2 regions of the Sporosarcina sp. P25 genome follow, and region 1 is predicted to be linked to the other one. Evidence: riboswitches for the same ligand, from Rfam matches in the RefSeq annotation. Region 1 holds a riboswitch; the other holds the start of a gene.
The links. A riboswitch is a leader RNA that binds a small molecule or an ion and turns the genes downstream of it on or off. The one in region 1 is predicted to bind cobalamin.

Region 1 (16,258 bases):
CTGGAATCTTTCGGAATTCTATTCTACCACGTTCATTGGAATGAGGATCCATCAATAGACCACCTGTAATATAGTATAGCGAGCGATCTTTGGTGCTACGATCTGCAGAATAACTTAATTCGAGCAATGTCCGATTACCGAGGAAACCGATATGACAATTCAAATGGTCGTCTACATCGGTTTTCACCCAAGGATTCAAGAATGTGGAAAGCCATTTGACGTAGTAACGTGCTGTTTCATCTGCAGTCCAGCTGTAAGGTAATTCAATTCTCTGCACTGAACGAACATCCTGCTTAAGTGGACCCATTTTCGACTTCTTCTTTGGGATGTCTCTTTCTTTCATTTCCTCCTCTAGTGCTTCCCTTGCAGCTTGTATGAATGGAATTTCTCCGTCACTGATACCTTCCACATAGCGCTTGGAATTGACGACCATCGGATGTTTCAGACTTTCCACCAATGGATATACAATCTCTTTTGGTGTTTGTGTAACTAAACGTAACCAGAGCCTAGAAAGACTTAAAGAGAAGAATGGTACATCCAACATTCTTGATGGTTTACCTACTACTTCTGCTGTCTTCTCCATCATCGACTTATATGTCATGACCTCGGGGCCACCTATATCGATAGATCGTTGTGCTGGTTCAAAGTCCAGTATTAATGAGCTTAATGATTTCATCACATCATCGAGTGCTACAGGCTGTGTGTTAGAGCGTGTCCATTTGGGTAAAATCATTATGGGAAGCCGTTTAACTAGCTTCGATAAAATCGGGAAAGAAGAACCTTTTGGACCGACGATTAGCCCTGCACGTAATGCGGTGACAGGAATGTTATACGAGCGTAGAACACGCTCCACTTCCAATCGGCTTTTCAAATGTCGTGATAAATCTTTTTCATGTTCATCGGGAATAATTCCACCCAAGTAGACAATCTGTTTAATTCCTTGTTTTTTGGCTGCTTGCGCAAAGTTATCCGCTAAAATGACATCCATATCTTCAAAACTACCTTGAGATAATTTCGCCGATTTCAGCATGGAATGAACTAGATATACCGCAATATCAGCACCAGCCAAACTCTTCTCTGCATCTTTCATAGAAAACAAATCACAAGATCGCCACTCTACGTCTTCCGTATTCTCCCGCTGATCTCCATTCCGCGACAAACCAATCACTTTGGCTTTCCCTTTAAGTTTTTTTAATAGATTATTGCCAATATATCCACTCGCACCCGCAACGGCTACAACCAATTTCCTTTCTTCCATACAGTCCCACCCCTCTCTTGTACGTATACAATAAAATTACCCAATTTAAGAGTTATATAAGCCTATTTATTAAAACAATACTAATTTAAGCAATAGCCTTTGCTTTTTATGTAAAAAGTAGTTATACTCATAAAAGAACGATGAAAACTATATATGTTTTTTTAGTTTTATTTCTATATAAAAAGATAGGGGTACGATAAATGAAAGCACGTATTATGAAAGCTTTCCTCGAAGAAATTCATGAGAAAAGTATGAAGTTCACAATGGATGATCTGGCCAAAAGACTAGGTATCAGTAAACGAACATTATACGAACACTTTTCTTCCAAAACGGAAATTCTAGATGCGATTATAGACTCGACATTATATGAGTTCGATGAAAAAACCAATATGATTATGAAAGACACTGACCTACATCTTGTAGATAAGATTAAGAAAGTCATTACAGTTATACCGAAATACAATGATTTTTATAACTGGCAAATCCTTGATCAGATGAAAAAAACTCATCCCGAACAATGGGAGCGAGTCCACACTGCACTTCATGAATGGGATGAACTTCGCGAATTGATTGAACAAGGAATTCATGAAGGAATCATTGCAGATCAAAACGTAGAGTTACTTATGAAGTTGATTATAGATGCAACGAACTCCACGCTTGATCGGAAGTTTTTTTATGAAAATCGCATTACTGTAACCGAAGCACTGGATTCTATAGTGGATATTCTGCTGTTTGGATTTATCAAAAAAAGCGATATCTAAATAAACTGATAAAACAAAAGTAGTTTTACTGTTTCACACAAAATTGAAAGCGAGATGGAATTATGAGCCTCCACGCATGTGAGGTAACGAATGAAAATTGGCAGGATGTTGCCTATTTATCCGTACACGAAAACCAAAAGAACTTTATTGAAAGCAATTCATTTTCACTAGCACAATCACAATTTGAACCAGAATGGAAGTCCATCGGATTATACGACGGAGAAGATTTAGTCGGCTATGCAATGCATGGACGTGATGCAGATAGTGGCCATGTATGGCTTGATCGCTTTATGATCGATCAGCACCACCAAGGAAAAGGTTATGCCAGCAGATTCCTTAAACTTTTACTTACCAGAATGGAAGAAAAATATCAATGTGACAAGATTTATTTGAGTATATATCCAGATAATATAGCAGCACAACACTTATATGAAAAGTTCGGATTTGAGTTAAATGGACAAATTGATGATTTAGGTGAATTCCCTTGTCTCATTATGGAACTTGACCTTCAGAGGAGTCCTTTGCAATGAATTCTTCACCCACGTTAAGTCCTTTGGATACTGAGCCCGTAGGACGTATCTTTTTACGTTATTTAATACCATCAACTATCGGTATGTTGCTAATGGCGATCAATATTGTGGTGGACGGCATCATGGTCGGTAATCGATTGGGTGCAGAAGCATTAGCGGGAGTCGGAATTTCGGCTCCCGTTTATACAATCTTTTTTGCTATTTCCCTATGGATTGGTATAGGTGCCGCCACGAAATATTCGATGGCAATGGGTGCCAAAGATGTGCAGAAAGCTCGATCAATTTTTACACATGCTATTTTCTCCATTTTCTTATTCACCATTATATTAGGTTTAACCGCCTTTATTTTTAGAGATTCGTTAGCTTACGCACTTGGAGCCAATGCGACTACTTTCCCTTATGTATCGCAATACTTATTTGTGATTTTACTATTTGGCTTTATCTTTACTGTAGAAAACACATTTAGTATTTTCGTACGCAATGATGGAGCACCGAATCTTTCAATGGCCGGGCTAATTGTGACTTCTGTCGTTAACATTATCTTGAATTATGTGTTCTTATTCATTTTTGATTACGGCGTTGCCGGTGCTGCATCCGCCACCATTATTGCTTCTTTCATGGGTATGCTAGTACTCGCAACACACTTTTTCAAGAAAAATAATAACTTGAAACTAATTCGCTTGAAATTCAATAAAAAGCTGTTCCTGGCCATTCTTTTTGTTGGATTTCCGAGTTTCCTTTCCGAGTTAGGAATCTCCTTCTTTACCATTACACATAATATCGCGTTCGAACGGATGGCGGGCACGGAAGGTGTTGCGGCCTTCTCTATTTTGAACTATGTACACAGTGTCATGCTAATGCTATTCCTCGGAATGGGCGGTGCGATTCAGCCACTTATCAGTTACTATCAAGGCTCCGGCAACCGGATAAGGATGAAAGAAACCGTAAAAAAAGCCACACTTACCGTTGTCATCGCAGGTGCCGTGTTTTTCCTTGTCGGTCAATTCGCGGCGGGCCCTATCGTATCGATCTTTGGAGACTTCCCACAAGCCGTAAGAGATTTGGCTACTTCCGGAATTAATCTATTCTTCTTTGCTTATTTGTTCACCGGTACGAACTTTGTGATGATGACATATTATCAGTCTATCGGCAATGTACGGATGGCAACTTGGATTACTGCTTCACGCGAAATCATCATCATGTTGCTCTTCTTGATGATTTTACCTCGTTTCTTTGGTTTGAATGGTATTTGGTTGTCCATTCCAGCCTCTGAGTTTGTCGTATTTATTGGTGTCTACCTATATCAAAGGAATGCTACTCGACATTCCTTAATTGGATAAATAGTACGTCATAGAACCGGACGGAACTATTTATCATCGTTCCAAGTAATACGTTCCATAGGAGTAGGGTGCGTTTTTGTTGTCTTGGAAGAGGCTGCATTATTTTTGTTCCTTTCGTAAATAAGAATGATATACTGAAAGAGCAACTGAATATCGTGTTAGAGATAGGTGCGTTTATCGTTCGTAAACGCTTAAAAGGGAAATCGGTGAAAAACCGATGCTGTCCCGCAACTGTGAGTTGGAGTATAATTCGTTACCACTGTTTCACCGCAAAGGGAAATGGGAAGGTGAATTATACGTTGAAAACGAGCCAGGAGACCTGCCTAGATCAGTACACACCAATACCCTACGCGGATAGGAGGTGTCAAGTGCGGCTTATGAAAAATCATACAAAAGCCGACGTACGAACAAACGAAATCAGGACATTCTTTAGGTGGATTCGATATAGTTTCTGTCGATCCTACACAAATGTATTTCCTGCCGAACCGTTTAATTCGTCATGGCTTCCCACTTAACATCTATCCTGGTATATACCGGATGGATGTTTTTTACTGTCAACGAAAAATTACAAACACGATGAGGAGAATGAATTATGCACAATCAAACAATCAATGACTTTACAAACTTATTAAAGGACACCCTAATGTCGGAACGTGTGAGCACACACTCTACCCCCCTTCCCATACTAGTGAAAGATGTAAAAAAACAAATTTCCGAAGATCCCACGAATGACATAGCAGAAAAAGCTAAACAATTGGCTAATTTAGATAAAGCCTATCAAATCGTAGTAGCTGAGTTAGTAGGTAGTAACTAATTCGCGCTAAAATCCCCCTGACCTTTGTGTCAGGGGGTATTACTGTATTATAACGAATCTTTAATCACGCGCTTATAATTGAACACAGAAAGCAAACCAAATATAGAGTATAGCGCTGTGTAGATTAACATCACCATAATCGTTGGTGTCAGCATTTCAGTACCGAATAAGAACCAGCCGGATTTTACAGCAAAATAGCTGTGTAAGAGACCGACGACTAATGGAATACCGAAATTAAATACCTGCTTTCGTTGAATCCCTTTTAGTAAATCTGTTTGTGTATAGCCTAGTTTACGAAGAATGGTGTAATTCGATTTTTCATCTTCACTTTCGTCCATCTGTTTAAAGTATAGGACGCAGCCAGACGTAACAAGGAAAGCGAGACCAAGGAATCCAACGATGAACATAATCATGCCTGCACCTTGTATTTGTTTCGTTTTCTCCTCAAGCTTCGATTCATGCCCTGCCCATTCATTTATTCCCAACACATTAAATAGTTCATTCGCTTTTTCTAGATCATTTTCATTCTTGATATCCACTCCATGATACTCAGTAAATTCAGGCGTTATGGAAGGGTCCTTATCTACGTTCATTTTCTGAAATACTTGATCATCCACTACCGCGACAACAAAACCATAAGCTACACGCGTTGGAAGAACAGCTACTCTTTCCGTCCCTTTCAGTGTCAGATCATACATATGCTCTTTGCCTTGAAATACGATTTGCTGATTCGCTTGGAATTTCATAAAGTTTTCCGTAAAACTATCAGAGTTAACGAAGAGCAATTCCTTTTCTTCTACGTCTATCTCCGGCATTACTTCATCACTAATGACAATCATTTGCATATCAGTGTAACTCATCTCTTCACTTTCCCCACCTGAAATAGATAGAACTGTCGATAAATCAACAGGTATAGTCAATAGATCAATAGCTGACTCTGAATAGGCTATGCCTTCACTGTCAAGTGACTGCGTAAATTCCATTGCACGCGTAATATCAGGAATGGTAAAGTCGGCAGGAATAGTTCGCTCCACTGACTTCTCTACTGAGTAATACGATATATAACTTAACGACAATAACGTAATGGATAGCGCAGATAGCGTCGTAATAATCATCAATAAAAGAGAATTGGATTTCATTCGAAACATAATGGATGAGAGAGACAGCACGTCGTTAACGTTCAAATATCCTCCTTTACGTTTGCGAATCATGTTAAAGATAAAGCTGACGGAGCCTTTATAAAATAAATAGGTTCCTAAGACCACAGAAGCTAGTATGACGATCATCACTAGAAATAGCTGATTTCCAAGAAACACACTACTAAATAATCGAGATGATAAATAATAGCCGAATACAATGAGAAGGATACCGAACACACCGATGATCGCCTGGAATATTGACATCTTTTTCACCCGCTGTTGTGTCACGGTGGTCACACGGAACAAAGACAATATACTTTGACGTTTAATGAATAGTGCATTCATGATCAAAATCAATACAAAGATTGCCGCAAAGACTATCAACGTCTGAAGTAATGCATCCGAAGAGAAACGCAAAGTCGCAACATCCGTTACACCGGTGACCTTAAATAGAATCAGCATGAGTAATCGTGACATCGAAAACCCTAAGAATATCCCTACAATGAGAGAACCGATGTATAAAACGAAATTCTCCACACTTAAAATACGGAAAACAGTTCCTTTCGTCATTCCAATCAATTGAAATAATCCAATCTCCTTACTGCGTCGTTTAATGAATAGATTGTTAGCATATAGCAAGAATACAGACACGATAACAATCAGAAAAACTGAACCTGACTTAATAGCTGCCGCACCTTTCCTTCCTTCTGTTGCATCGTCTAATGCTGGATCGAATTGCAACGTTACGAATGAAAAGTATAAGCCTACGCTAAAAATCAGTGCAAAGATATACACATAATAATGCTTAAGATTTTTCTTGATATTGCGGAAGATTAGCTGATTAAGCGTCATGTTGCACACCACCCAGTACACCTTGCGTTTTGATAATATCATTGAAAAATTCGTTCCGCGTTTGGTCTCCTTTATTCAGTTGCGTATAAATTTGTCCGTCTTTGATGAACACGACACGCTCACTAAAACTTGCGGCAAGAGGGTCATGAGTGACCATAATGATAGAGGCATTTCGTTTCGTATGGAGATCACTTAATTTGTTCAACAAATCGGATGCCGCCTTTGAGTCAAGAGCGCCTGTTGGTTCATCCGCAAAAATGATGCTCGGATCATGTATGAATGCTCGTGCGGCAGACGTTCTTTGCTTTTGTCCACCCGAGATTTCATTTGGATATTTAGTAGCAATTTCTGAAATACCCAATTCCTCCGCTACTGCAAGGAATTTTTCATTGGCTAATTTTCTAGGCACTTTCTGCACAGATAATGGAAGTAGTATGTTTTCTTTTACTGTTAACGTGTCGAGTAGGTTATAGTCCTGAAAGATGAAGCCCAGATGACGTTTTCGAAATTCCGCCATTTGCTTTTCTTTCATGTTGTTAAGGTTCTGCCCTTCTATGCTGATCGTCCCCTGGCTGACGCGGTCAATGGATGAAAGTACGTTCAGTAGAGTCGTTTTTCCCGAGCCCGATGCCCCCATGATGCTGACGAATTCACCTTTTTGTATGTTTAGATCCAGTGCACTTAATACTTCTTGTTTATTGAATTTATTGCCGTATGTCTTATAGATTTTCGTTGCTTGTAAGATTACCATGTCCATCACTCCTTGTTCATTCTATCTTACTCAATGTATAGATTTTTCTCCCGCCTTTAATATGACAATTAGAAAGAGCATGTGACGATCATGTCACATGCTCCTACATACGCGCTATTCGAATCAATTCGTTTTCCATCGCAAAAATCAAAGAGAACCGCGTACCTTCTCCTACTGTTGACTCTACTACAATCGTAATCAGGAGGGATTCTGCTACCTGTTTTGCTAAGTACAACCCCATTCCCGTGGCAGCATGATTTTGATGGTTTGCTGTTCCAGTGAAGCCTTTATCGAATATACGAGACAAGTCCCTTGAAGCAATTCCTTGCCCAACATCTTCGATCGTTAGCGTAGTGATTCCATCCTTACTAGTGCTCTGGATACTTATGTCCGCATTCTCGCTGTATTTCACCGCATTCGCCAGCAACTGCCTGATAATGAAGCCAAGCCATTTGGCATCAGTCAATACTTCTTCTGTTTCCAATGATACATCAAAACCAACACGCTTTTGCATACACCATTGTCTTAACGATTTTATCTCTTGAAATAGCAACTTCCGCACATCTGTCTTTTCGATATATAAATCATTTTGGATGAATGGGATGCGCTTTAGATGTAGTTGTTGGTCAAGTAATAGATGAATCCGAAGCCACTCGTACATTAACTGGGATCGGAGCACAGGATCCGTGCGATCTATCATTAATTGCAACGTTGTCAGCGGTGTTTTCACTTCATGTATCCAATTCAACATGTCATCTTTCTCTTGTTCTACACTAATTTGCAATTGATCCAACTGGTGTTTAAACTCTTGAATTTGTTCGGACATCCTGTTTGAGACAATGGCTTCGAAAGGGCTGTTAGCTTCAGGTATTGCAGTTAGATCAAATGATGGTTCTAATGTTTCTAAGCGTTTATAGAATCTCGATTCTTTTTCATAACGCATGACTATAAAAATAACGAAAGATAAACAGGAAATGAATGCAATATAGACAGTAGACAAAAGCGGAATACTTGTGTCCAAATAGCCCATTGCTAGAACGAGCAGTTGCGAGAAGATGAAGAACAGTATCCAACTAGCACGTTCCTTAAGATATAACCGAATCATAATTGTTCTTCCTTCGCCATATACCCTTGCCCCACTTTTGTTTCGATCACATCTACCAAGTCGATTTCCGCAATCCGTTTACGCAAACGGTTCACGTTGACTGTCAGCGTATTATCGCTGACAAATCGTTCATCATCCCAAAGACTGGTGATGATTTCTTCTCTTGATACAATTTCATTCTTTCTTTCTATCAATACTTTCAAGATGTATATTTCATTTTTCGTCAACTCAATAGTCCCTTTTTCATTGGTGAGCGTACCTTTCACAAAATCCACTGCGGCACCACACCACGTTTTCACTTCCAATGTCTGATCAGTACTATAGCTATACACACGGCGTAAGATCGCTTGGATTTTTGCAATCAATACATCAAAGTGAAATGGCTTTTGAACGAAATCGTCGGCTCCGAGTTGCATCGACATCACCATATCAGTCGGATGATCACGTGAAGACAAGAAAATAATTGGGACGTTTGAATGCGTTCGGATCATCCTACACCAATGAAATCCATCGAACTTTGGTAATTGGATGTCGATGATGACAAGATCCGGTTTGATTTCCGTGAATTCTTGCAGTACACTCCCAAAATCCCGGATTCCCGCCACCGAGTAGGACCATTGCGTTAAACGTTCTTTTATTTCTTCAAATAATGTTTGATCATCTTCAATCAACATAATTGTAAACAATGAACTCACCACACTTTTCTTAATTGCTATTAGTTTATCCTATAAGCAATCAGAATCAAAACAGCGCGCAAGTGAAAGTAGATTCACTTACGCGCTGTTTTGATTTCTATTTCAAATAAAATAACCCGCCATTCACAACATCCACCGTAATCCTGGGTTTAAAACGTTCTTCCATTGCTTGCTTCTCTATCTCATAACATTCAGGTTTAGGATCTTGTCCTTCATAAAAATAATCTAATACCGCTTGGTCTTTCTTCCATCTCTTTTCTGCTTCCTCCATCCACGTAAGGTCTTCACCTTCAATTACTTGAATGATCACAGTATCCAATCGATCAAGCGCACGAACAGGAGTGATGATATAAGGTAAATGAAATACTTTTTCAGACGATTGGTCAGATAAATCCCGCATACCAATCGTCTCCTGGAACTCATTTACGACAGCACCCGTCATCAAATTGATACCTATTGAATACAACATCTCCTTCGTTTGATGACTGGTGAATGACACTTTATAATTTACACCCACCCACGGAGTCAAAATCAGCTGTTCGTTAGTGTCTACTATGCGCTCGTACATTTTCACGAACTGTCCCATCTCTTTGGTCAATCGAAATAATTGATGCAGCCGTGGAGATCCCAGATGAATTACTTCCCCTTTCATTCCGTTTTGCAACTGCTTCATATTGGTAATTAGCGTGAGCTGTGCCGGATTCGGTATCTCATTGACGCTTTCAATATACCGCCAATAAAAAGGGCGGTTCATGATTTTTTTATCCATTTCGATTGTTAGTTGCACAGTTAAATAATGATCATTTCCATGAAGTATTTCACAGTCATTCTCCGTGAAGAATCTGTGAAGATACGTATGGATTTCTGTCGAATGCATCCATTCTCCTCCTTCACACAGACTGTTCTTTCATTTCCAAAATATCATCTAGTTGGCCTACTACTTGTTCGAACGTCTCAATCTTTTCTTGCAGCACTTTCATCACATGGTCATCAATTGTTTCTTTTACAGCCAAATTATAAATCTGTACATCGTGTTCTTGTCCTAATCGATGAACACGACCAATCCGTTGTTCTAATTTCATTGGATTCCAAGGGAGATCATAATTGATGACATGATGGCAAAATTGTAGGTTAATTCCCTCTGCTCCAGACTCTGTCGCAATTAGCACTTGCGCTTGTGACTTAAATAAATGTTTAATCCACTCCCGGCTGCTTTTGCTTAACTTACCGTTGAAAATGACATTCGATATACCGTTCGCATACAAATAGTCACTCAAATATAATTGCGTCATGCGATATTCAGTGAAAATAATCACCTTTTCGTTCGCTTGTATAATCAATTCCGCTGCCTTTTTAGCTTTTGAATGAATCGACAACTTTTCCAATTGTTCGATAATATTTTCTACATATGAGACTTCTTCCACTTGCTTACATTCCTGCAGTTTTTTTCTTAATGTGCCCATGGTGGCTTCAGGGCTACTACACATTTCCCTTTGTAAAGTCATCGTGGAAAATGCATCTGAAAATACCGGGGATATTTGTTTCAGATTGGATATAGCTGTGTAGGCCTGCCTTTCATTGTCAGTAAATGTGATAGGAACTGTATGAATCTTTCGTGTAGACCATTCCACACCCGTGTCTTGGCGCCTGTTACGTACCATGACTTGGCTAACTAGTTCCTTTAAATAACTATCTCGTTCTTCATCACGGTTTTTAGCAGAAAATACTGATGAAAACTCATCATAGTTTCCTAAATGACCTTGTTTAAGTAGCGTCACCAGATAAAACAATTCAAACGTATCATTTTGGATCGGTGTTGCTGTAAGCAATAAACAAAATTTCTTCTTCAAGCTTTGTACAAATTCATAACTGATCGTCTGATGGTTTTTTAATTTATGCGCTTCATCTACGATAATCAAATCATAGTCTTGCGCGAATACTTTCTCCTTATGTGGACTGCGTTTAGCAGTGTCCATACTCATGACTACTACGTCCACATAATCGAGCTCGTAATTCTTTTTGTACAACAGCGCAGGGATGTGGAATTTCGTATATAGCTCTTCCACCCATTGATTAACGAGAGAAGCGGGTACTAATATCAGTACTTTTTTCACAAGTCCTCTCAGCAAATATTCTTTAATAATCAGGCCTGCTTCAATAGTCTTACCTAGCCCTACCTCATCCGCTAAAATCGCTTTGCCATTCATCTGTTCAATCACTCGTTCAGCCGCTTTTATTTGATGAGGTAACGGTTTTACGTTTGGTAAGTAAGCAAGTGACTGCAATCCAGCAAAATCAGTGATTAAGTTATTTTTCGTGATGTCATAGCTCATGTTATACAGCACCGAATTATTCCATGGTTCATGGTTTTCAAGTCGTTGAATAAATCCTTCTCTCCAAGAAGAAGATCTTTCAATTAGCATTCCAATCACCTCAACTAGCTTGTATGTTTTGATTAGAATACCCAGAAAAGAAAATATTATGATAAACAAAAAAGACCCTCCATAGATGAAGGGTTTTAGATCATGCATCTATTAAATTTCAAAAGCGATAAAACTTCCTTCGTCATCAAAATCGGTTATATGAAGGACACGGTCTGAGAATGATTCTGCGACAACTGTATCTTTCCCTATTGCTAGAGTAAGTACATTGAATTCCTTTTGTTTTTTCTTCTCATTGAATTCAATTAGAAAACTTTCGCTAATCTCGTCTTCTCCATCGCTAACAAAAATGACATCTGCATGTCTGAATGTACTGTCTTCTATTACTTCAAGGGCGGCTTGCAATGACAGTGTAAAGTCTGTTCCCCCACCCAAAAACGTTCTGGCAAGTCGTGCAAGTTCATTTGAAGTGATCTTACCTTTAGTGAACACTTCTTTTTGAATAGTTGTAGAAAATAATAGAACGCATAAATCCCGGCTTTGTTTCTTGGCGATAGATAGCAGCGCCAAGATAAACCCTTTTGACTGATTATCAAGCAACTTCATACTTCCCGATTGGTCAAGACAAAAAATAATTGGGCCTTTGCCAAGGTTCTCTCGCTTCTTCTGTTCAAACTGCATCGTGTTTCCTTCCGCAAAGCGGCGCAGGAAATCTTTTTTCGTTGAGTCATTTGAATAGAGTCCTAATTCCATCGGTAGAAGACGTTCCATTTCATTGCCAATCGTAACGCCACGCCTCTCGATTGCCTCCACATAGTTCGTCTTCTGCTTTTCTCGCGCCACTTCTTGAAAACGACCAGCCCACTCTGCGATTTCTTGCATTTTGGGATCCATCGCTACTTGATCTGCCACTGCAAGTTGATCACGCAATGGCACTTTCTTTAACTCTGCGTCCCCTTTACCTGCACTGCTCCCACCCATCAGAGAAATCAGACTGTCTTTTACTTTGATCGATTCTTCAACCGCTTCATCGATTGCTTGCAAAAATCGTTCGCCATTCGTTTCAAATGTAAATTCTAGCTGTTCATTTAACTTATCAGAAGCATCGGCTAATTCTTGGACAGGTCCATCTTCTATTTCGTCCTGTTGTCGATTCAACTGTTCAACCGGCACATCATCTTGTAGCGCTTCTACGGCTTCCATTTTCTTCAGTAACTCTTCATCCATAGCTTTTGCTTCCGCGAGCCATAGATTGACTTTCTCAATCAACTTTATGGTACAGACAGTTGCGGCCAAATCGTCCAATCGAGTAAAGTTTCTATATTCTTCAAAATGTTCATCTTTCATTAGCTTTTCTATAATGGTCTTATTCGGTTTCAGTGCTGAATTTATTCGCTCAAGTAAAATTCGTGGTTTCATTTTATATAATGCTGCCCAGACATCGCCAAGCAGCGCTTCCGTAGTAGGTAATTGTCCTTCCTCACAGACCTTTTGCAAACCGTCTGACATCTCAAACAGTTCTTTAAAGCGTCTTTTATCAAATGCATCTGTATTCAGTACGGAGCGATGATCTCTAATTATTTTACTTCTTTTCATAGACTATCACTCCTTTTACATTCTGAAGAAGACACCACGTTGCTCACCATTTTCGTCTTTCTTTTCGTTCGTTTCACCGTAGTATGCAGTATCCATTCGACTACTTTCTACTTCATTTTTCAAGGAAGTAATTTGTTTTTGTAAGTGATCCACTTCAGTAGTACGGCTTATATTTTGCTCTTTTAGATTATTTAATTCGGTTGATAAAGCAGAAATCTTCTGGACCGCTTCCATACCTGCTTCTGTTGATTGATCACGTACTGCGGAATCATAGATTTCATTCGCTTCATTTTCAATCGCTGAAAGCCTTTGTGCTAATACATCTTGTGAGTGTTTGCGAACAATAGTACAAACAGTCTCTTTTTGATCCAAAGTCTCCCAGAGTGCATTCTCAAGAATCACCATATCATCTGCCTGTACGGATTCTCTTTGATTGATCAAAGCCCTCGCTTGCAAGATACTTAAAGATTGTTTGAATCGACGATCCGACGGCTGAATTCCTTCGTCCTGGAGTTCTCTTCGAATGGTAGACAATGTCTCATATATTTCATCTGGAAGATGTACTTTGTTGGTCATGTTTTGAAGTTGTACTAAGTCATCCAAATGCATCGTCGGGATTTCAATATGTTCACCTTCATCTTTCATCATCGATACAAAATTTGTTTCATCTGCAATGAAATTGATTTCGAAACGTAATAGGAAACGATCAAATAATGCTTCAAGCCCCTCACCTTCTTCGGGGTATTCGTTGGAAGCGCCAATGACTGACATTAATGGCACTTCCATAGGTTGTCCATCATTATAAAATAACCTTTCGTTGATTAAGGTTAATAAACTGTTTAATATGGCAGAGTTTGCTTTAAATATTTCATCCAAAAACACCAAATGCGCTTCTGGCATTTTAGTAGCAGTGTTGCGCTTATAAACGCCTTCTTCTAAATCTTTTAACGACAAAGGTCCGAATACTTCTTCAGGGGTACTGAATCTGGTCAGTAACCATTGAAAATAGGACGTACCGTTCACGATTTTTGCTAACTCAACTGATAGTGCAGATTTCGCTGTCCCAGCCGGCCCAATCATTAACATATGTTGTTTAGATAGAAGAGCTACTAAAATTCCTTCTACTTCATTTTCACGTTCAAAGAACTTTGCGTTCAATGCCTTTTTTATTTCATGTAACTTCTTTATATTAGTATCCATATAGACATCCCCTCAATTCATAATAACGAATCATTGTTCTCTTTATGTAACAGTGTGACTGTAATAGGAAGCTTTTAACCATCTAACCCATGACTTTTTCCATAATTGTTTAAAATTTTATTTTTTTATTCTTGTCTAACCTTTTACATAACGTTATACATTTGGATTAAGTAATTATTTTCAGTAACCTTTCTACTTCTCTTACCCCTTTTAACACTTATCCACTCGTTTGATGAATAATTTCTTGAATATATTTTCAAAATACTGTACAAGGATTAGACAACCACTATCGTGATGCTAGACAAGTAGTTAAATGCTGTAATAACAAAAAGGCTATCCATCGCAATGATGGATAGCCTTTTCTTTTACTTGCAGGTTATCGTGTGCTTGTTAGAAATCTCAATACTATACCTGGTCTACTACTACATTTCCATTCTGATCTAGTAATGCAGTAATTCCATTACATGACCAATCCATGTATGAAGATAGTTTACTCACGTATTCCGATCGACTAATATAGTTATTCTTCCTACAGCTGGGATATCGTCTGTCGATTTCACATAGTATCGCATCTATGCTTCTTCTTTTTTATCTCCAAACATATGAAACAGGCTTTATTTAGCTTCCTATAGTAATCGCATTCCCTTTATTTTGTAAAGTAGATACTATACTTAATGCTGCCAGATAACTCGTTTTAGGGTTGTTTGGCATCGGTTCATTTTCTATTAGTAAGTTCATTTTACCGAAATCACCTTTTGCTTCAATATGATGTGTATTTCGTTGAATATTCGGATCTGCTATAACGCGTACTGCCGTTTTATCTGCACCAAGTCCTGCAATTGATAATAACAATGCAACGTTGACGTTTTTAGGAAACTTTTCAATTGCATCTAGAGCTACACCCTCAAAAATACATTGTTCTACGTGCTTCACATCTAGTCCCAATGATTGGTAGGATTTCCTAGTTGTAATGCGAACTTCCTTTAATCCACCTAGGGAATTAGCTGATTGCAGAAGATCCAGTCCACCGATCGCTCCTGAAGGTAGGTAAATATGTTGCTGATTCTTCCGCGCGACTTCTATCATTTCATTTAAATACTCCATGTCTTTAAATGCACCGATACTGCTCAATACCAGATCTTTCTTATTGTCCAGTACTTCTTCCACACGTTCTATCGCGACTTCAATCGTTGCAGCTTCCACGACTACATCCATAGTAGACTGAATGAACTGCTGAAAGTCTGTATAGAACTTTGCACTGTACTGTGATTCTAGCCTTAGACCCACCTCTAGGTTACGTCCGAATATCGAGACAATTTCACCGACCACTTTGCCGTCCCCATTGATACTTTCTAATAGATATTGCGCAATATTGCCAGTCCCAATAATACCGATTTTCATTTTACAACACCTCTTCTATCAGTATATACACTTCTTCCAGAAATAGATGACTTTCTACTACATTACCCGGGCTATACATAAACAACACAAGGTACGAATAAGATGATATGGATAACTGATAGAAAAATTAGGGGGTATGTATGAATGGCTGGTTATACTGATAATTATGAACGGGATACGTACGGGATTATCGATTTTTGGGTGCGTAACAACTTTGAGCATGGGGAATTTTTCGATAGAGAAATTAGTCACCATGAGTTAGAGTTAGCACGCGCCAATCAGCAAATGATCGATCGCATGGGGGTAATCTTTAAAAAGACTGAATCCAAAACCGGCGATATTGGATTAATTATCGATGAGGCAAAGAGTTCGACAAAAGAGTTCGCTGATCTACTAATTCACACGATGGATCGTGCATTGCATTGCGATGTAATC
Region 2 (16,258 bases), on a different contig from region 1:
GGCGGAATTGGTCATAGATCCATTCCGTGAATTCGTCTGTGTTATACTCTGGATTTTCGGCCAAAGCTGCTCGGAAGATATCGCTGATCGCTTTACCGTGCTGCAGTTCGTCACGGTTGATGTACGAAATCATCGTGGATGTGCCAACCATTTTTTGATGGCGCGCTAAGTTATAGAAAAATGCGAAGCCACTGTAGAAGAATAGACCTTCTAATAATGTCGTATACACCATCGCTTTTAGAACTGTTTCGATTGTCGGGTTCTCCGCAAATTCATTGTAGACATCTACAATTCGTTCATTTCGCTTCATTAATACTTCGTCAGTGCGCCCCATTTCAAAGGCTTCCATTTGCTTGTCTAAGTTCGTGACAGATGAAAGTACATACGCGTAGCTATGGTTATGCTCACTTTCCTGGTCGGCAATAGTCGCGAGAATCGACTTGACGGAAGGATCCGTTGTGAAGTCTGCGATTTTCATTGCGATGACAGTTTGTGGACCGTCAAGTGTCGCCAGTAGGCCGATAATTTTTAGGAATGCGGATTGTTCTTCTTGTGTCAGGCTTGAGAACTGCTTGACATCTTGCGTCATGTCGACTTCATTCGCCGTCCAGAAAAGAGAACGGATTCGCTGACGTAATGTATAGAAATGAGGGTGCGCGATGTCGTTCCAGTTTAGGATGCCGCTTGCTTCGCCACCGAAAATAGCTGTCGCCTTATTCGGGTTTGCAGGATTCAGTACTTTTACTCTTGTAAGTGTCGCCAATGTTCGAGCACTCCTTTCGTCCAATTCGTAACCGTTTGTTCTTGTATGCCGCGCGGACTTTGTTCGATCTTCAGTGGGTCAAAAGGTGAATGATAGAATTTTGCCAGCTTATCTGCAGCTTTGCAAAATAGATCATCGCCGCCAAACTGCGTATCCCCTGTGCCAAAAACGTAGACGAGCTCGGGTTTATAACCGACGTCCGCCACGAAGTCTTTTACTTCATCGGGCGTTGCACCTTTTTCCCATGTGAATGAACCGATGCACAGCGCGTCGTATTCTTTAACGTTTGGAATGACTCCGATGCCGATACGATAGGTATCGACTTCGACGCCTTCACTTTGTAAACTTTCCGTAATCAATTCCGCTACTTCCTGAGTGTTGCCGCTCCAGGATGCATAGGCGATTAAGAATGACACCACTCGCACTCCTCGATCTCCGCTGCAGTTGAACGCATATAGTACGTGGTTTTCATGCCGGATTTCCATGCCTGCAAGTGTAAATCCAAAATAACGGATGCGCGGATGGAGTTCGGTACATAAATATTGAATGAAATTGACTGATCGATGTGTTGCTGACGCGCGGCGTTTTGCTTGATAGACCAGCGCTGATCGACGATGTAAGCAGAACGACGGTAAATGTCATACGTATTATGATCTAGATCCGGTGCAATAACCGGTAATTTATAGTCTTTCTTCTCTTCATGGTAGAACGGCTTGAATACTGGATCGATGGAAGCTGTTGAGCCTGCGATAACCGACGTCGAGCTGTTCGGTGCGACTGCCATCAAGTAGCCGTTCCGCATACCGTTCATTGCCACATCCATGCGCAGTTCACGCCATTTATTCGAATCGTATTCGCGTTGCTCGAAGTATTCGCCCGTTTGCCAATCCGAACCATCGAACAATGGATATGCGCCTTTTTCTTTCGATAATTCCATTGAAGCTTTAATTGTCAAATACGCGATATTTTCATACAGCTCGTCTGCGAAATTCACCGCTTCATCCGATTCCCACTGAATGTTTTTCAATGCGAGTAAATGGTGCCAGCCAAATGTGCCAAGTCCAATTCCACGGTAGCGCGTATTTGTGCGTTGTGCTTGTACAACTGGGATTTGGTTCTGATCAATGACGTTATCGAGCATACGCACTTGAATGCGGATCAAACGGTCTAGCACGTCTGCTGTAACCGCTCTTCCAAGGTTAATCGATGACAGGTTACATACAACGAAATCGCCTGGCTTCGTGCGTGTGACGACCATATCGTCTTCTAGTGTTACGGATTCATGTGTAGATGCTGACATATTTTGAAGTATTTCTGAGCACAAATTACTAGAATAAATCATGCCTTCATGCTTATTCGGGTTCATACGGTTTACTTCATCACGGTAGAACATGAATGGCGTTCCTGTCTCGAGCTGGCTACGTAGGATACGCTTCATGATTTCAATCGCTGAAACCGTCTCTCTGGATAAATCTTCATTGCGGACACATTCTTCATACTTCTCGCGGAATGTTCCTTTCCCTTTTGTTTCATCATAGAAGTCTTCCAATGAATAGCCCATTTTCGTGCGGACTTCATGTGGATCGAATAAATGCCAGTCTTCGCGGGACTCGACTTTCTCCATGAATAAGTCCGGCAAGCAAACGCCTGTGAAAATGTCATGTGCGCGCAAACGGTCATCACCGTTATTGAGCTTGAGATCAAGGAATGTGAAGATGTCTTGATGCCATACATCAAGATAAACGGCTACAGCCCCTTGACGTTGACCGAGTTGGTCGACACTGACTGCCGTATTGTTCAGCTGTTTGATCCATGGGAGAACACCACTTGATGCACCTTCGAAGCCACGAATCGATGCACCGCGAGAACGAACTTTCCCCATATAGACACCGATTCCGCCGCCGAATTTCGACAAGTTCGCGATATCAGTGTTGCTGTTGTAGATCCCTTGTAAGGAATCATCCACTGTATCGATAAAGCAACTTGATAGCTGTCCGTGCATCTTGCCTGCATTCGATAATGTAGGTGTCGCAACAGTCATATACAAATTGCTCATCGCCCAATACGCTTCGCTGACTTTATGAATGCGGTCTACTGTTTCATCTTGCATTAACGTCATCGCGATGATTAACCAGCGCTCTTGTGGAAGCTCCACTGATTGTTTCTTAAAGTTTACTGTTACATAGCGGTCTACCAATGTTTTCAAGCCGATATATGTGAATAAAAGGTCACGAGAAGGATCGAGTAGCTTGCCGATTTCCTGAAGCTCATCTTGGCTGTATTTCTCTGTCAGAACAGGTGTATATAAACCTTGTTCCACCAAGCGTTCTACATTTTTCGCAAAATCGGTATACACATCCGCTCCACGCAATGCTTTTTGCTTTGCATAGACGTCGAATAAATAAATACGCGCAGCTACAAACGTCCAATACGTGGTCGCTTCATCAATACGGCTTAAAGACTCTAGCACCATCGCATTCGTCCACTCAGTTGCCGAGCTTGCCGGATGACGCTCCTGGAATTTCTCGCTCGCTTCGATCAACGGTTCGATTTGTTTCTTGCCGAATTCCTCTTGTAAATTTTCCATCAATAGATTAAGTCCCACAGCTTCTTGAATAATAGCCATTATATCCGCTCCCTTTAGTTAATTAGTTCGGTTATATACTAAATAAAAAAACTCCCAATAAAATCGGGAGTCGTCAATTGACGCTTAGTAGATAGCGGAAAGTTTTAGGCAGACTGAAAAAAGACTGCTTTGTGCTTTCACTCTCCAACCCCGAAGAATGTTTTGCTGAGATGACTGGCAGGTCTACTGGCTGGCACATCGCTCTTCCATCTTTCCTTCCCGCCGAAGCAGTGGTTTTACAAGATAGTCGTCCGTGCCCTCAGTTGCGGGGGCAGCTCCGTTCGTGGCGGATTCCCTTTTAAACGTGGTGGGTACCAATTCATCTAATTGCTGTTACACACTATATATAGTGTATTGATTCATATATAACCCTAACATGTTGTGTTCAAACATGCAAAACAAAAATCGAACCGATGTTCAGAATCCTTCTTCTGAACTACGATTCGACTTTTGTTATTCAGTATTTTATAGTATATCAAACTTTTTACTTCTTGACTAAATTGTTTGTGTGAACGTTTTAATTAGATAGTGAAATTAGTGAGGAGAAGGGATTTCCGCTACAGCAGGGGGACGCTTTCCGGAGGGCGTGGCCTGAGCCAAACGAACAGCGAAGGGTTCGCTTTGCCGTATTTCTGTGTACTTTGCAGAAATTGAGGCACCTGGCCAGGGTCTCAGACTCACGCTGATCCTCCCGGAGTCGCCCCCTGCTTCCTCTACAATCCTACTTTCTAACGTAGACCACCTAGAAAATTCACTGTATTTATTAGTTCCAATTCAAAGTCTTAAGATCAAAATATAAAAAGCCCAATATTATCTATCAATATCACAAACGATCTTCTGCTCTTTCAGCTGTTTCTTCCCAACACTCTGCGCCTTTTAAATCAGGGATGCTAGCTGCTTTGAAGACGGGGTTCCTGCCCGCCTTTCGTTGTTTGGTGAAGTCGTCGAGTACTTTGAAGGCAATTTTGCCCAGGAGTAGTATAACGACCAAGTTAATGATGGCCATTAGTCCCATGAATAAGTCGGCCATGTCCCAGACGACTTGTACTTTTGCAACGGCTCCGAAGTAGACCATAGCGAGTACGAGAACTTGGTAGATTCGTTTCCACAAGACGTTAGCGTTGATAAATTCGATGTTCGTTTCGCCATAGTAGTAGTTACCGATGATGGAACTGAAGGCGAAGAACATGATCGCCACGGCGATGAAGTATGGTGCCCATGCGCCTACGTGTACTTCCATGGATGCTTGCGTCAATAAGATACCGTTTGTTTCGCCTGATTGGTACAAGCCGCCAAGTAAGATAATGAAGGCAGTTGCTGAACAGATGATGATGGTATCGAAAAATACGCCTAATGATTGTACGAGTCCTTGTTTTGCTGGGTGTGATACGTTCGCTGTAGCTGCTGCGTTTGGGACACTACCCATACCTGCTTCATTGGAGAACAGACCTCGGCGTACACCTTGCATCATAGCCATACCGATTCCGCCACCCATGATTTCTTTAATACCGAATGCGTGCTCGAAAATTAATGCGATCATCGCTGGAACTTCTGTAATGTTCAATATCACAATATACAATGCTACGATAATATAAAATGTTGCCATTATAGGTACGATAGTCTGCGTTACTTTAACAATACGCTGCACACCACCAAAGACAATTACTGCCGTCAGAGCAATGAGTCCAACTCCTACAGCCCAATGTGGAATGCCGAATACGTCTGTGAACGATTGACTGATTGTGTTCGATTGCACTGCGTTAAAGATGAATCCGAAACACATCGTCAGTAAAATCGCAAAGACAATACCAAGTTTCCGCCAGCCTAACGCTTTTTGCATATAATACGCCGGCCCTCCGCGGAAAGTATCGCCGTCTTTCACTTTATACACTTGCGCCAATGTACTTTCAATGAATGCAGTCGCCATACCGATTATAGCGATAACCCACATCCAGAATACCGCGCCGGGCCCACCGATTCCGATCGCAAGGGCTACCCCTGCTACGTTACCTGTCCCTACACGCGACGCGGCACTAATTGTAAATGCTTGGAATGGCGATACCCCGTCGTTGCTATCCTTCTTCTCAACAATCAGACGGAACATCTCACCAAATAAGCGTACTTGTACAAATTTCGTGCGAATTGAGAAATATAAACCTGTTGCCAATAAAAGTCCAATTAAAACATATGTCCAAATGAAATTATTCGCCGGCCCTACAAGCCAGTTGATTGCATCTTGAAACATCTGACCACCTCCTCGTGTATTCTATACCCTACCCGCCTACTTGCTATGCATCGCATAATAAAAAACTATTTTCTACTATCTACTTTGCATGACTATCGACGTTTTGTTTTCCAATAACTCTGCCGCATTTGCCATCAATTCGGCTAACGACTTCTTTCCATCATCCAATGAATGCAATTCGGTGAACCACACAAGAAGCTCTTGACGCGCCGCTTCTTCAATCGCTCCTGAAATGACAATAACCGGAACATCCTCTACCCTCGCAAGCTTTGCAATCCCCATTAATGCCTTGCCTGCAAGCGTCTGTCGATCCGTCTTACCTTCCCCTGTTACAATGAAATCTGCTGAAGATAGATGCTTTTCGAAATCCATCGCTTCGAGCATGACATCAATTCCACTTTCAAGACGCGCTCCACAATAGGCAATTAATGCACCCGCACTTCCCCCAGCTGCGCCTGCACCGCGTAACACATGCAATCGCACGCCCATTTGCTTTTCCGTCTCGTCCGCCAAATGTCGTAACCCTTCATCCAGACGCAGGATCATCTCTGCATCCGCTCCTTTTTGCGGACCGAAAACAAACGACGCGCCTTGCTCACCGACAAACGGATTGTCCACATCAGATGCAATGCGAATGTCCGTCTCCAGCAAACGTTTATCCAGTTGCGAGGTATCGATTTCATTGATTAACGGAAGCGTAGCCCCATTCATCCGCAATAGCTGTCCATCAGAGAGGAAACGAACGCCTAGCGCTTCAAGCAAACCCGTTCCCCCATCATTCGTCGCACTCCCGCCAAGTCCAATGATCATTTTCCTGTAACCCATATCCAGCGCATGACGAATTAACTGCCCCGTGCCAAATGTTGACGCTTTCATTGGATCGAGTTCATGCTCCTCAAGCAACAGCAAACCGGACGCCTGTGCCATTTCAATGACCGCTGTCTCACCGTCACCAAGCATACCAAAGCATGCATCTATTGTGCGACCAAGCGGATCTTGCACAGATACGGTTCGCAACGTCCCGCCAGTTGACGCGACAAGGACAGCAAGCGTTCCCTCGCCACCATCCGCGACTGGTAAACGGACTACTTCTGCATGCGGATATACTTTCTTCACGCCACTATACATAGCGTCGGCCGCTTGATCTGCCTGTAAGCTGCCCTTAAATGCATCAGGGGCAATGACAATTTTCACGGCTCACACTCCCTTTATTCGTATTCTAGCAGATTATGCAGGAAAAGTTACCATAAATTATTGGATAGCTACTATATTTTTATACTATAGACTTTCCGCTGCCTGTGGTGGATGTGGATCCGATCATACTTTAGTGGATAGCGCTCTATGAGACCGTTCAGCCGCTCTATCGGGATGTGTTTCCGCTCAAGGGCAACGGGAAGCCGATCATACTTCAGTGGAGTGCGCTCTATGAGGCCGTTCATCCGCTCTATCAGCACGCGTTTCCGCTCATGGGCAACCGGAGAAGCCGAGCATACTTCTGCGGGAAGCGCTCTATGAGGACGTCTATCCGCTCTATCAGAATACGTTTCCGCTCATAGTCAACGGGCATCCGATCATACTTCTGCGGAGAACGCTCTATGAGTCTGTTTATCCGTTCTATCGGGGCGCGTTTCCGATCATAGGCAACCGGCATCCGATCATACTTCTGCGGAGAGCGCTCTATGAGTCTGTCTACCCGCTCTATCAGGACACGTTTCCGCTCATAGGCAACCTAAGTCCGATCATACTTCTGCGGAGAACGCTCTATGAGGCTGGCCAGCCGCCCTATCGGAACACATTTCCGCTCATAGTCAACGGGCATCCGATCATACTTCTGAGGAGAACGCTCTATGAGGCTGTCTACCCGCTCTATCGGGACACGTTTTGGCTCATAGTCAACGGAGATCCGATAGTACTTCTGTGGAAAGCGCTCTATGAGGACGTCTATCCGCTCTATCGGAATACGTTTCCGCTCATAGACAACGGGCATCCGAGCATACTTCTGCGGGAAGCGCTCTATGAGGACGTTCAGCCGCTCTATCGGGACACATTTCCGCTCATAGTCAACGAGTATCCGATCATACTGCTGCGGGAAGCGCTCTATGAGGCCGTTCATCCGCTCTATCGGGACACATTTCCGCTCATAGTCAACCGGCATCCGAGCATACTTCTGCGGAGAGCGCTCTATCAGTCTGTCTATCCGCTCTATCGGGACACGTTTCCGATCATAGGCAACCTAAGTCCGATCATACTTCTAAGGAGAACGCTCTATGAGTCTGTCTATCCGCTCTATAAGGACACGTTTTGGCTCATAGTCAACGGAGATCCGATCATACTTCTTCGAAAAGCGCTCTATGAGGACGTCTACCCGCTCTATAAGCCCCCAGTTCATCCCCCGTCTAACATCCACACAACAGGTTTTAAATGCTGCATCCTCAGGGAACACTACATACATAAGGAAAGGAAGGGAGCGGGTGAAATATGGCTGAGTTACAAGTGAAAAACTGGACGAACCGAAAAAGTTATCAGAAAAGAAATCTATGGGCCGGCATACTATTTGGCCTTGGGTTTGTGGCGTTTTTGGATGAGACACTGTTCCATCAATTGCTGCATTGGCACAAGTTTTATGATAAATCTACCGTGGCGGTTGGCTTGGTGTCGGATGGTTTGTTTCATGCGTTCAGCTGGTTTGCGACGGTGGGCGGTTTGTATTTGGTAGCGGATTTGCGCAGAAGAAATGCGTTATGGCATAAGATGTTCTGGGGTGGCAAGTTACTCGGGGGCGGAGCGTTTCAATTATATGATGGAACTATTCAACACAAGGTCATGCGCATTCATCAGATTCGTTATAACGTGGACATTGTTCCGTATGATATCATTTGGAACGGTTCTGCGATTTTGATGATTGTGATCGGTCTGTTGCTCATCAAGTCCGCGCAACGGGATGCCCGCTCGGCGGAAAGGCTGATGCTTCATGCCACATGATTCATATATCAGTGTAACCGATTGGCTATTTGGGATTTCTGCGGTTCTCGCCATCCTATTATATGGAGTCGCTGTCTTTCATTCCAATCGGCAAAGACGTTTGCGAAAATGGCCACGGAGACGGATCGTGTTGTGGGTAGCGGGTGTAGTAGCCTCAGCAAGTGCTGTCGTCGGACCGCTTGCCGACCTGTCACATGATTCTTTCACATGGCATATGTTGGGCCATCTCTTGCTCGGCATGCTCGGCCCCCTTCTGTTGGCGCTCGCCGCTCCCATGACGTTATTGCTGCGGACACTACCCGTTCGGCAGGCACGTAAAGTAACCTACTTGCTAAAAAGCCGACTCGCGGGGTTCTATACACATCCCGTCACTGCATCCGTTTTGAACATCGGCGGACTGTGGCTGTTATACACGACGGGTTTGTTTGCGGCCATGCATCATCATCTTTGGCTGCATATCTTGATCCATGTGCACGTGTTCGTTGCAGGCTATCTATTTACCATTTCTCTTTTATACATCGATCCTGTATCTCACCGCTATAGTTATCGATACCGCACTGTAGTCTTTATTATGGCTCTTGCGGGACACGGAATTCTATCAAAATTCCTATATGCCTATCCGCCTGCCGGTGTAGCTGTTGAAGAGGCGCGTGCAGGGGCTATGCTTATGTATTACGGAGGCGATGCGGTGGATCTTGTGTTGATCATTCTATTGTTTAGAAGCTGGTATCACTCGGCGAAACGTCAACAGGCCAACATTCCGTCCACTTCAGACGGTCATGTGTATAAGAGTGAAACGACACAAAACGCACCTGCCAACTACTAGGTGCGTTGTTTTCTTCGGTTAGGCATTTCATTATTCTGCTATAGCTGTCATAATGGTCCCTTGGGCTGCGGCACACATCTTCTCTTCTCCATCTTTGACGGAAAAAACATCACAACGGCATACGGCTTGCCGCTTGCCTGCTGATATAACTGTCGCCCGGGCAATTAACTTTTCACCAACAGCGGGCCGTATATAGTTGATTTTGTATTCTGCCGTCAATACGTTAGGTCCCAGAACGGAACCGCCTACAAAGGTCAATGCATTATCAGCTGCATAACCAATGACCCCACCGTGCACAAAGCCATGTTGCTGCAATACATGTTCCGTGATGGGAACTTCCAGAACGACTTCACCTGGTTTAAACTCCATCAATTCAGTACCTAACAGTTTGCTGAAAGACTGGGCTTCTAGTGCTTGCTTTCCGATATGAAACATTTCATTTTGCGTCATATTCTCGTCCTCCCCTTATAAAATGTTGTCCTTCATTTGATTACGATCTCGGTGCAAACAATATGACGGACACACCAATCAGGCAAATACCCGCCCCTATGAAATCATACAAATCAGGGGTTTTTTTATCAATTCCCCATCCCCATAACACAGATAGAAAAACGAACACTCCTCCATACGCTGCATACACTCTGCCAAAAGACGGGAATGTCTGGAATGTGACCACCACGCCATATACAATTAATGCAATGCCGCCGAATAAGCCAAACATCGCAGATTTACCTTCGCGCAGCCATTGCCAAATCAAATACCCTCCACCGATTTCGGCCAAGCCGGCTAGGAGAAATATCACTACAACTTTCACCATCAGTAAACCTCCATTTAATCACTTCGGATAATCCAGCGTGGACTTTTCATCTGCTTACAGCTGTAGACGCACGCAAGATTATTGCTTGAAAACTAGTCCTAACTATATCATAATCGCAACCTCTTAAAAATCAGGTTGACTACATTCTAAACCCATAAACTTGGCGTGGAGCCAATTAAAAATGACGACTGTACTTTCGTTCATTGCTCGTATGTAAAAAGACTTACCGAAGTTCGATAAGCCGTTCACTACATCTTCCATTATTTCGCCAAAGCGATCTCAATATGTGCTAAATGATGCGCTTCATGCCAAGCCAACTTCGCGATCTTTTTCGCTACTGTAATCTCCCCGTTTACTTGATGAATAAATGTTCGTTGCAGTTGCTCTTCTGTCAGACTATTGCCTAACGCGACAATACGCTCATTGATCCCTTCGAGCATCTTAATGGAAGGCTCCACCGGTAGCTCGGTGTCAGGGAGTACAGCCCACTTCTCTTGATCGAAAGCAGGTGCTGTTGGATGGTCGTCTGTTAACGCAAGCTTTAATCGCTGATACATAGTCAACTGCGAGTCTGTAATATGATGCACCAATTGACGAACTGTCCACGCACCTTCGCGATACGTTTTAGTTAGTTCTTCGTCATTCAATGAATCTACAGTTCCCCTCAATCGAGTTGTATAGCTTTCAATTTCTTGTAACCACTTTCGAATATCTTCCAACGTCACTTGTTCAGGAACGTGTAATTCTCCGATCGGAAATCGATGATCCATGACGAAACCCCCTTTTCATTACCTCATTATCCCATAAATTATCTGATTACTCTATGATTTTCTCAGCACTACTTTTTAAAAACACTACTACATGTATTGACCCTCACGTTACGTCACACTTTATACTACATAATAAGGAGGTGCTGATAATGAAAATGAAGGTAAAGCAAGTCGCGGAATTAGTCGGTATTAGCGTGCGCACACTTCATCACTACGATGAAATCGGATTGCTGACACCCGAAGAAACCACCGATGCGGGTTATCGCTATTACTCCGAACAGAATCTCGAGACGTTGCAGCAAATACTATTTTTCAAAGAACTGGACTTTCCTCTGAAAGAAATAAAGGAAATTCTCAGCGATCCGTCATTTGACCGCCAGCAAGCTCTTCAGCTGCATCGAAAACTATTGCTTGAGAAACGCGACCGGATCGATCAAATGATTGCGACCATCGATAAAACTACACACTATCTAAAAGGAGAGATCGACATGTCCAATGAAGAGAAGTTTAAAGGATTTAATTTCAGTCAAAACCCATATGAAGAAGAAGCGCGGAAATTATGGGGAGCAAAGGCGATCGAACAATCAAACACCGCATTCAAAAATACAGCCGTCGGAGAAAAGATGAATGACATCTACCGGAAATTGGCACAGCTCAAAAACACACCGCCTGAATCCACTGAATCACAAACAGCTATTACAGAATGGTATGAGTTTTTGAATACGCATACTGGTCACCACTACACATTGGAAGCATTCAAAGGGTTAGGGCATATGTATATAGCAGACGAACGCTTCACGACGAATATCGATCAATTTGGTGCAGGTTTGGCACAATTCATGTGCGAAGCGATGACTATTTTTGCAGACACTCACAAAAAATAAACATCCTATTGCATGACGGATTTCAATCAATAGAAAAAGGGCTCCCGCTCGACAATGCGGGTAGCCCATCTAGTTACCGTCTTTTCCGCGTCGCTTTCATAATGTAACTGACGACAATGACAAAAATCAATGCACCTACAATAGTAGGGACGACATAATAGTCTCCTAACCGCGGGCCCCAGCTACCTAATAAATTGCCGCCAATCCACGCACCTATGATTCCCGTAATCATATTCCCCACAATACCGCCTGGAACACTTTTTCCAATGAGTAGACTAGCAAACCAACCAATCACACCGCCAATTATTAAATACAAAAGGATACTCATTTCACACGCCCCTTCAGCTATTTTAAGTGTATTTACTACTCAAATTGCGAACATGATGAAGTGATCGAGTTACATCTTATTAGTAATCTATTCCTTGTTACAGCATAGTATTCATCATAAAAATCCGTGTAGACGCATGTATGCAAAAAGTATCGCTCATATGTTCCAATCGTCGTGGATGATATAATCTACTACAGTACTAGATATACGCAGTAGGAACTGGAGGTTATAAAAGTATGCGATCCTTTCATTTCAACGGCAGTCGAATAGTGAAAACGAGGATAGCGATCTTTTTGACAGCTATTGTTTTATAGATGAACCCGTTATTACCTTACAGATGGTAAATTACACTATCCACAAACCACGTCCATGGGATTCTTCGTTAATTCCTACACTTCGATTCATTCTCCTCTCTAAACATATGTTCAATTTATGACAGCAAACACATTAATTCGACAAGATATGACAATTATCACTAGGTCCTGGCTAATCCGTAGTGTAAGTTATGGATAGAAGTTCGCTAGTTCATATACGAAATTTATAGTTTGAGGAGAAATTTATAATGAAGAAAATAGCTTGGATTACGGATACGGCAGCACAAGTAGATGAGGCTTTTATTCAACGACATCATGTATCTGTACTTCCTCTTGGCGTAGTGTTTGAAGATCGATGCTATAGGGAATCACTGGATCTTACAGAAGACGAGTTTTATGATAAATTACGCGCTGCAAAAGGTTCACCTAAAACCTCACAACCTACAATTGGTGAGATGACTACTTTATATGAAAAACTGCAGACAGAAGGATATGACTTTGCGATTGCCGTGCATTTATCCAGTGGACTTTCAGGTACATTTGAAAGCGCTCAATCCGCAGCAAAAATGACAGACTTCCCTGTGTACCCTATTGATTCGAAAATCGGTTCCTTTCCGATGGTCAAAATGATTGAGATGGGGAATGAACTGTTTGCAGAAGGTAAAGGACCAGAAGAAGTCGTGGAAGCCCTTACTGCGATGACTGCAAATTCTAAGTTATCGTTTATCCCAGGTAGTCTAGGCCAATTGCATAAAAGTGGTCGCGTTTCAGGAACACAAGCATTTTTAAGTAATTTGCTGAACATAAAAGTTCTCATTAGTTTTGAGAACGGAAAAGCCGTGATGACGGAAAAAGTGCGGTCCATGAAGCGGGCAAAAAAACATGTTACTTCCCTACTCCGATCCGATATGGAAAAAGGTTTTGTACCAGAAGTAGCGGTTATTCATTGCCATAATCCACAGGACGCTAACATATGGAAGAACGAGCTACTAAAAGAATTTCCGACATTACACGTTCAAGTCGTTTCACTTAGTGTTTGTGTGGCCGTGCATGCAGGCGAAGGAACGACGGGATTAAGCTGGGTCACCTATTGAATATATAAAGGGACCGAATCCATTGTGAATTCGGTCCCTTCTTTATTTATAAAAGACTAAAACTCGTAACGTGTGCATTCTTCATAACCGATACGATGGGATGAGTCCCTTTTTATACAAGTACGCTACACCATTCAAAAACGAGCTCGGGACTTTCTTCCAAAAGAAATGTTTTTGATAAAATTGGCGATGAGCTTTTTTCAAATCACCCCACTGCCTGCAATCTTTTTGCTGTCTATACCGCGCCACATCGATCAGTCTGACTTGGTCGTCAGGCGTGATCAATATATTTCGCAAATGAATGTCTGACGGATTCAACCCCGCGTTGGATGCTAACGATAAAGCATAGTCGATTTCTTTAATATGTGCGTCTGTAATCAGCTGCCCATTTGTCAGGCAATCAAAAAGCGTATCTCCTTCGACGTAATCCATCACTAAATAATTTGTGCCTGCTTCATAAATACGTGGAAAATAATGAATATCCTTGAGTACTAGATAAATCTCAGCCTCTTCCTTCGCAATGTAGACGAAATTTGGAAAGAAAACTTTAATCGCCTTGTTCGAGGATTGAATTCGAAATACAAACGCACTTCTCCCTGTTCCGATAAGCTGCAGAGATGGATGAAAGTCCATTAGTCGATTCTTTTTATTCACGACGATCGATTCCACAAGTTCCTGATATATACTCAAAGCGTAACCTCCAATAATTTTAAAAACAAAAAAGAGACATCAAAACCAATTAGTGGATTTGATATCTCTGTAAAAATCACAAGAGACCTCACCAAATAATTGGCAAGGTCTCGCAAACAACGTAAGTTGCCAGTAAAGCCGAGGATTTCCATCCTGTATTGACGACTTTTACTGTGATAGCTACTCCCCTTAACGGAAGTGTTCGTATATTAGTATAGGCTCACTATAAATTGAACCGCCTTATATGTCAACTAACTAGGAATGCATAGGTATTTATTGACTCACTATGATAAAACTACCGACCTTTCTCATCGTACAGCTTGCCTGCTCAATTTACTTTTCACCACACCGATTAACGCAGGCAGGACAGATAAAAAGATAATTGCAAGCAACACCGTGGAAAAGTTCTCTTTAATAACAGGAATATTACCGAATAAATACCCTAGCATCGTGCATAGACCTACCCAAAATGCCGCTCCAACGACATTATAGAAAGCAAAGTACCGATAATTCATGCGGCTCGCGCCCGCAACGAACGGAGCGAATGTCCGGACAAACGGCATAAAGCGGGCAATCAAGATAGTTTTTCCACCATGCGTATTAAAGAACGTCTCTGCAGCTCTCATTTTCTCTTGGTTTATCACTTTCCCTAGCCAACTGCCGGGAGAAATCGACATCCCCACTTTACGTCCAATATGGTAGTTCACTGTATCACCAAGGACAGCTGCAACGAAGAAGACCGCGACAAGCCACCAAATATTAAATGCATCTAACGCCGCAAATGCACCACCTGCGAACAGCAAAGAGTCACCAGGTAGAAATGGAAATATCACTACACCGGTTTCAATAAAAACGATTAAAAATAAGATGACGTACGACCAACCGCCAAAAATTTGAATGATATCGACTAGATGCTCATCAATGTGCAAGATAAAGCTGATTAGTCCTTGAATGAGATTCATGTAAAGGCTCCTTTTTTGGAAAAATGACTTCGACGCGACGCAAGTGGGAATATCAAACGTATACACACGATCTATCTACTTTACGTTTGGCTTAGGGTATTTATCCTTGAAAAGTGCTAAGCCCGTAAAATAAATAGCATCCGCTTCCCATTTGAAAGTAAAACAGGAGTTGGATAATAAACGTTTGCGCCTACTAAAGTGGTGTAGTAAATATACCATGGATTCCCGTAAGTTTATCCAACTTATTGTATTTTCCAAATAATCGAACCCCACACACGCTACACACGACCACGGTCTACGTATCGGATGACCAGGCTAGCAACGAGCACACCGTATATCAAATGACTTCCTGTCCAGTACAACCATGCCATGCCGTCATCCGCTGCTGGCGGCCGGTCAGTCAGCAAGGTAAGGAAATACAACACACCGCTTCCCGCTGTGTACACAACCACATACGGCCACATGTTGTATTGCCATTTGAAAAACTTCAATAGGTAAAAAAGCCCCAATACGCTGGCGATACAAAAAACGAAGTGAAAGACGATGCCGAACCAAGCGACATCCGAAAAGACATGAATGATGGGGAAGTAGTCTACATTATACAGTAAAACATACGCTTCATTTCCGGTTACGACCCATACGCCAAACAGGAGTAGCGCCAAAACGGCACCACTGACAATGCCTATGCTAACCAACTGCAAAAACTGCTTCATCTGCTTTCCCTCTTTTCCATAAGGTAGTTGGTTATCTATTCCCTTTGACTTTATGAATAAACGAACCTATTCATCCCGCTCTAGATTCGAAAAGTACGGATAAGCCGATGGATAATTCATCACTTTAAGGAGATTCATTGCCTCATGCTCTCGGGGGTCATACCATCACAAAAAGAGACCTCACCAAAATACTGGTAAGGTCTACGAATAGTTATTCTTTAATAGTATCCACAAGTCGCTTGGC

Region 2: it holds a riboswitch for cobalamin, as region 1 does, so the genes downstream of both, CSV70_RS07850 (ribonucleoside-diphosphate reductase subunit alpha) here and CSV70_RS08195 (hypothetical protein) in region 1, are expected to answer to the same signal.

What each region holds. Positions count from the first base shown of each region.
Region 1 is NZ_PDYV01000007.1:59,033-75,290, forward strand. It holds gene CSV70_RS08175 (NAD(P)H-binding protein) at 1-1,258, opposite strand, end outside; gene CSV70_RS08180 (TetR/AcrR family transcriptional regulator) at 1,459-2,019, shown strand; gene CSV70_RS08185 (GNAT family N-acetyltransferase) at 2,082-2,549, shown strand; gene CSV70_RS08190 (MATE family efflux transporter) at 2,546-3,889, shown strand; cobalamin riboswitch at 4,039-4,230, shown strand; gene CSV70_RS08195 (hypothetical protein) at 4,482-4,703, shown strand; gene CSV70_RS08200 (ABC transporter permease) at 4,751-6,694, opposite strand; gene CSV70_RS08205 (ABC transporter ATP-binding protein) at 6,684-7,445, opposite strand; gene CSV70_RS08210 (sensor histidine kinase) at 7,549-8,550, opposite strand; gene CSV70_RS08215 (response regulator transcription factor) at 8,547-9,236, opposite strand; gene CSV70_RS08220 (YqhG family protein) at 9,343-10,122, opposite strand; gene CSV70_RS08225 (DEAD/DEAH box helicase) at 10,136-11,668, opposite strand; gene CSV70_RS08230 (vWA domain-containing protein) at 11,780-13,222, opposite strand; gene CSV70_RS08235 (AAA family ATPase) at 13,238-14,422, opposite strand; gene nadX (aspartate dehydrogenase) at 15,041-15,823, opposite strand; gene CSV70_RS08245 (DUF2935 domain-containing protein) at 15,968-16,258, shown strand, end outside.
Region 2 is NZ_PDYV01000006.1:142,622-158,879, reverse strand. It holds gene CSV70_RS07860 (ribonucleotide-diphosphate reductase subunit beta) at 1-763, opposite strand, end outside; gene CSV70_RS07855 (flavodoxin) at 742-1,179, opposite strand; gene CSV70_RS07850 (ribonucleoside-diphosphate reductase subunit alpha) at 1,167-3,389, opposite strand; cobalamin riboswitch at 3,549-3,724, opposite strand; gene CSV70_RS07845 (alanine/glycine:cation symporter family protein) at 4,213-5,634, opposite strand; gene CSV70_RS07840 (glycerate kinase) at 5,710-6,828, opposite strand; gene CSV70_RS07835 (hypothetical protein) at 7,364-7,789, opposite strand; gene CSV70_RS07830 (DUF2243 domain-containing protein) at 8,113-8,616, shown strand; gene CSV70_RS07825 (cytochrome c oxidase assembly protein) at 8,606-9,442, shown strand; gene CSV70_RS07820 (PaaI family thioesterase) at 9,473-9,892, opposite strand; gene CSV70_RS07815 (YnfA family protein) at 9,933-10,259, opposite strand; gene CSV70_RS07810 (YfiT family bacillithiol transferase) at 10,520-11,029, opposite strand; gene CSV70_RS07805 (MerR family transcriptional regulator) at 11,179-11,913, shown strand; gene CSV70_RS07800 (GlsB/YeaQ/YmgE family stress response membrane protein) at 11,987-12,241, opposite strand; gene CSV70_RS07795 (DegV family protein) at 12,804-13,649, shown strand; gene CSV70_RS07790 (serine/threonine protein kinase) at 13,731-14,339, opposite strand; gene CSV70_RS07785 (VTT domain-containing protein) at 14,648-15,301, opposite strand; gene CSV70_RS07780 (hypothetical protein) at 15,580-16,014, opposite strand; gene CSV70_RS07775 (hypothetical protein) at 16,226-16,258, opposite strand, start outside.